DNA from 2 places in the Microbispora triticiradicis genome. Region 1 is predicted to be linked to the other one. Evidence: riboswitches for the same ligand, from Rfam matches in the RefSeq annotation. Region 1 holds a riboswitch; the other holds the start of a gene.
What was found. Region 1 has a riboswitch for cobalamin ahead of cobN (cobaltochelatase subunit CobN). Riboswitches for the same ligand answer to the same signal wherever they lie in the genome.

Region 1 (2,385 bases):
TCGGCCTGGCCCGGGAAGCCGCCGCCGAGGTCGTAGCCCTCCTCGGCCAGCCGGGCCAGCAGCCTGACCGTGCTGGCCGGGGTGTCCAGGCCGACGGCGTTGCCGACCCGGGAGTTCTTCGTCGGGTACGCCGACAGCATCACGACGAGCCTCTTGTCCGCCGGGGGCACGTGGCGCAGCAGTCCGTGGCGTACGGCGATGCCCGCGACCCGGGCGGCGCGTTCGGGGTCGGCGACGTAGACGGTCAGGCCGTCGTCGTCGATCTCCTTGAACGAGAACGGCACCGTGATGATCCGCCCGTCGAACTCGGGGATCGCGACCTGCGAGGCGGCGTCCAGCGGGGACAGCCCGTCGTCGTTGTCCTCCCACTCGGCGCGGCTCGTCGTCAGGCACAGGCCCTGCAGGATCGGCACGTCGAGTGCGGCGAGCGCGCCGACGTCCCAGGCCGCGTCGTCGCCGCCGGCCGACGCCGTCGCGGGCCGTGCCCCGCCCGCCGCGAGCACGGTCACCACCAGGGCGTCCGCGCCGCCCAGCACGTCGAGCAGATCCGGCTCCGCGGTGCGCAGCGAGGAGCAGAAGACCGGCAGCGCCCGTCCGCCCGCGTCCTCGATCGCGTCGCAGAGGGCGGCGACGAAGCCCGTGTTGCCCGCCATGTGGTGCGCCCGGTAGTAGAGCACCCCGATCACCGGCCCGTCGCCGGGCCGGCCCTCGCGTTCGAGGACACCCCAGCTCGGTGTGGGCGCCGGGCCCGCGAAGCCGCGCCCGGTCAGCAGGACCGTGTCCGACAGGAACGCGTGCAGCTCGGCCAGGTTGGCGGGCCCTCCGTACGCGAGGTAGGCGTGGGCCTCGGCGCAGACGCCGCCGCTCACCGTGGACAGCTCCATCAGTTCGGCGTCCGGGGCCTGCTCGCCGCCGAGGACGACCACCGGGCACGGCCCCGCGAGCAGCGCGTCCAGCCCGTCCTCCCAGGCACGCCGGCCGCCGAGCAGCCGGACGACCACGAGGCCGGCGCCCTCGACCAGCGCGGGCAGGTCGTCCACGGTCAGCCGCGCCGGGTTGCCCAGCCGGTACGCGGCCCCGCTCGCGCGGGCGCTCAACAGGTCGGTGTCCGACGTGGACAACAGGACGACGACGGGCTGCGCGGCGGACGCGTCTGTGCGCACGGCAAGGTCCTCCCTCGGGGTCCTCGCCCCGGGTCGTGGCGGCGCGACGGCAGGAGTCTCCTGGCTCCCGGATCGACGCTCACCCCGGCCTTCCCGTCTTCCGACAGTGGCCGTGTGGTGGGGTTCGCTCCCCGGTCACAGTGGCGGGACCGCGCCGGATTCACACCGGCTTCCTCCGCTTGCCATCGCTCACCGCAGACCCTACGTGACGGAGGTCGTGTCAGAAAACTGGCGTTAGCATCCTGTTCGTGGTCATGGGTGGCTTTTCTGGGCGCGCCGCCCAGGACGCGTGTCCCGGCGCGCTCCAGGTGCACGCGGCGGCGGACGGGGCGCTGGCCCGCGTCCGCGTGCCCGGCGGCGGGCTGGCCGCCGGCGCCCTGCGCGAACTGGCCGCCTGCGCCCGCGAACTGGGCGCCGGGGTCGTCGAACTGACGTCACGGGCCAACGTGCAGGTGCGCGGGCTGGCCGACCCACCGGCGTTCGCCGCGCGGATGGCCGCCGCCGGACTGCTGCCGTCCGCGACCCACGAGCGCGTGCGCAACATCGTCGCCTCGCCGCTCAGCGGCCGTTCGGCGACGGCCGTCCTGGACGTGCGGCCCCTGGTGGCGGACCTCGACGCGGCCCTGTGCGGCCGTGCCGCCCTGGCTCATCTGCCCGGCCGGTTCCTGTTCGCGCTCGACGACGGCACGGGCGACGTCCTCGGGCTCGGGGCGGACGTGACCCTCGCCGCGCACCCCGACTCTCAGCCCGTCTCTCAGCCCGGCGGCGGCCTGACCCTGCTGCTCGCGGGGGAGCCGGTCGGGTCGGTGACCGCCGGTGACGCCGTCTCCGTCGCGCTCGCCGCGGCCGAGGAGTTCCAGGAGGTGCGCGGCGACGCCTGGCGGGTGGCCGAACTCCCCGGCGGACCCGCGACGATCGCCGCCCGCCTCCCCGGGCGGCTCGCTGTCCTGCCCCCGGTGCCGGTGACGCCCGCCACGCCGCGCAGGGGCGGCCCGTCCGCGCAGGTGGACGGCCGGGTGGCGCTCGACGTGATCGTCCCCCTCGGCAGGCTGACCGCCGGCCAGGCCGGCCTGCTCGCCGATCTGGCCGCCGGTGAGGTGCGGCTGACACCGTGGCGTACGGTCGTGCTGCCCGACCTCGCGCCCGAGGCGGTCGGGCCGGTGACCGAGGCGCTCGCCGGAGCGGGGCTGGTGATCGACCCCGCCTCGCCGTACGCCAGACT
Region 2 (2,385 bases), on a different contig from region 1:
CCGCCTCGACCCGGCGCATGAACTCGTCGGGCACCCAGTTGGCCAGGTTGAGGTTGTGGGTGCGGCGCGACTCCTCGCCCGTGTTGTCGCGAAGCTCCAGGAACTCCTCGATGTCGGCGTGCCAGGTCTCCAGGTAGACGCAGGCGGCTCCCTTGCGCCTGCCTCCCTGGTTCACCGCCGCCACCGACGCGTCGAGCGTGCGCAGCCAGGGGACGATGCCGTTGGACAGGCCGTTGGTCCCCCGGATCAGCGACCCGCGCGAGCGCACCCGGGTCCAGGCGACGCCGATCCCGCCGGAGTACTTCGACAGCCGCGCCACCTGGCCGTACCGCTCGTAGATGCTCTCCAGTTCGTCGCGCGGCGAGTCGAGCAGGAAGCACGACGAGAGCTGCGGGCGGCGCGCCCCGGAGTTGAACAGCGTCGGCGAGCTGGGCAGATAGGCGAGCGCGGACATCAGCCGGTACAGCTCGGCCGCCTCGCCGACGCTCGCCGACAGGCCGCAGGCCACGCGCAGCAGGAAGTGCTGCGGGCGTTCGAGCACCCGCCGCGTGACCGGATGCCGCAGCAGGTAGCGGTCGTAGACCGTGCGCAGCCCGAAGTACTCGAACCGGTCGTCGGCCGCCGGGTCGATCAGCGCGTCCAGCGCTTCGGCCTCGTCGGCCACGAACGCGGCGACGGCGTCGCCCAGCAGCCCGGCCGCGTGGGCGGCCGCGACCGACTCGGAGAAGGCGCGCACCCCCTGGCCCGCCGTCTCCTCCTCGATGACCCGGGCGAGCAGCCGCGCCGCCCGCCGGGAGTTCTCCGGGTCGGCGACGACCCCCGCCGCCGCCTCCTCGATGGCCCGCCAGACATCCGCGGTCTCCCCCGCGCCGCGCGGCCCCGTGCCGGGGCGCGCGGGCGCGGAGACCGGGTCGGTGATCGTCATCGGTCGCCCTCTCCTCCTCGTCTCCTGACCCGGCCGGCCGGAGGGGAGGGGACGCCGCGGCGCACGCGTGCGACGGCACGGCCTGCGGGCGGCGGGCCCTCCCTCGGGGCACGGCGCGGGCGCGCGCGGTGACTCCGCGCGCGGTCGCGGGCAGGTCTTCGGGCTCGCGGGCGGCCGGCGGGACACACGCCCGCCGGACCTACTGGCCGTCGCTTCCCGGTGCGCTCACGCACCAGTGCTCTGTGACGGCGGTCGTTCCCGCTCACCGCTGCGGGGCAGCCCCGGATTCACACCGGGTTCCCTCTTGCCTCACCGAGGTGAACCAGCGACGCGATGGATCCTACATCTAGTGGGCGATCTCGCAAGCGGCCCTACAAGTTGTGTTGCTCACCGGATTCCGAGATCATCGAGAAGCAGGGCCGTACGACGCGCCTCGCCCGTGAGCCACTGCCGGAACTCCTCGCCGGCGAGCCACATCGGCGTCCAGCCGTTGCGCTCGCACAGGCGGAGCCAGGCGGGCGAGTCCGCGACGGCCCGGCACAGGCCGATCAGCGCGTCGCGCTCGCGGGCCGCCACCCCGAGGGGGGCGAGCAGGCCGGTCCAGTTCGCGTACGCCACCCGCACCCCCGACTCGGTCAGCGTGGGCGCGTCCAGGCCGGGCAGGCGCTCGGGAGCGGAGACGGCGAGCGGGCGCAGCCGCCCGGCCCTGACGTGGGCGGCGACGTCGCCGCGCCCGCCGAAGGCGAGCGCGGTCGTCCCCTCGGCCACCGCCGCGACGGCCCGGGCGGGGCTGTCGAAGGCCTCGTACGCCGCCAGCCGCGGATCGGCCCCGAGACCCCGGGCGGTCAGGCCGAGCAGCAGGTGGCCGGGCCCGCGGTCGGGCCCGCCCGCCACCTTCACCCGCTCCGGGGTGCGCAGCAGGGCCGCCGCGACCTGCTCGAACGAGCGGTAACCCGAATCGGGGGAGGCCACCAGCACCTGCCACTCCCCCGCCAGCCTGGCCAGCGGCACCGTCCGGGCGGCGAACGGCCCCGCGTCGCCGGGCGCGCGACCGAGCGCGCAGTCGGCCAGCAGGAGGGGGTCGGCGACCATCAGCCGGTCCGGCCGTCCGACGGCGAAGCGTCCGACGGCCGACGCGCCGCCGCCCCCAGCGTCCCGCGTGACCAGCACTCTGCCGGCCCAGCGGCGGGCCTCGATGAGGGACTTCAGGCTCCGGGCGACGCCGTCCCCCCAGCACTCCGGCGGGCCGGGGACGAGGAGGGAGAGCTCCCCGCGGTACGGAGGCGCCGGGGTGCCGCATCCGCCCGCCAGGGCCAGGACCCCCAGTGCGAGAACCGTACGGCGTCGCATGCCGGCACCCTCCCCCCGAAGAGCCCCTTATGCGGACAGACTATGAGCAACCACCCCATGTCATGACATAACGGACGTTACGGATGTGGCGATCGGCGGATCGGCGAGCG

Region 2: another riboswitch for cobalamin. It lies ahead of FED44_RS07050 (ribonucleoside-diphosphate reductase subunit alpha); the one in region 1 lies ahead of cobN (cobaltochelatase subunit CobN).

What each region holds. Positions count from the first base shown of each region.
Region 1 covers NZ_VANP01000007.1:108,775-111,159, reverse strand. Annotated here, with positions in the region: gene cobN (cobaltochelatase subunit CobN) at 1-1,163, opposite strand, end outside; cobalamin riboswitch at 1,217-1,339, opposite strand; gene cobG (precorrin-3B synthase) at 1,418-2,385, shown strand, end outside.
Region 2 covers NZ_VANP01000002.1:443,328-445,712, reverse strand. Annotated here, with positions in the region: gene FED44_RS07050 (ribonucleoside-diphosphate reductase subunit alpha) at 1-925, opposite strand, end outside; cobalamin riboswitch at 1,058-1,267, opposite strand; gene FED44_RS07045 (Bug family tripartite tricarboxylate transporter substrate binding protein) at 1,313-2,275, opposite strand.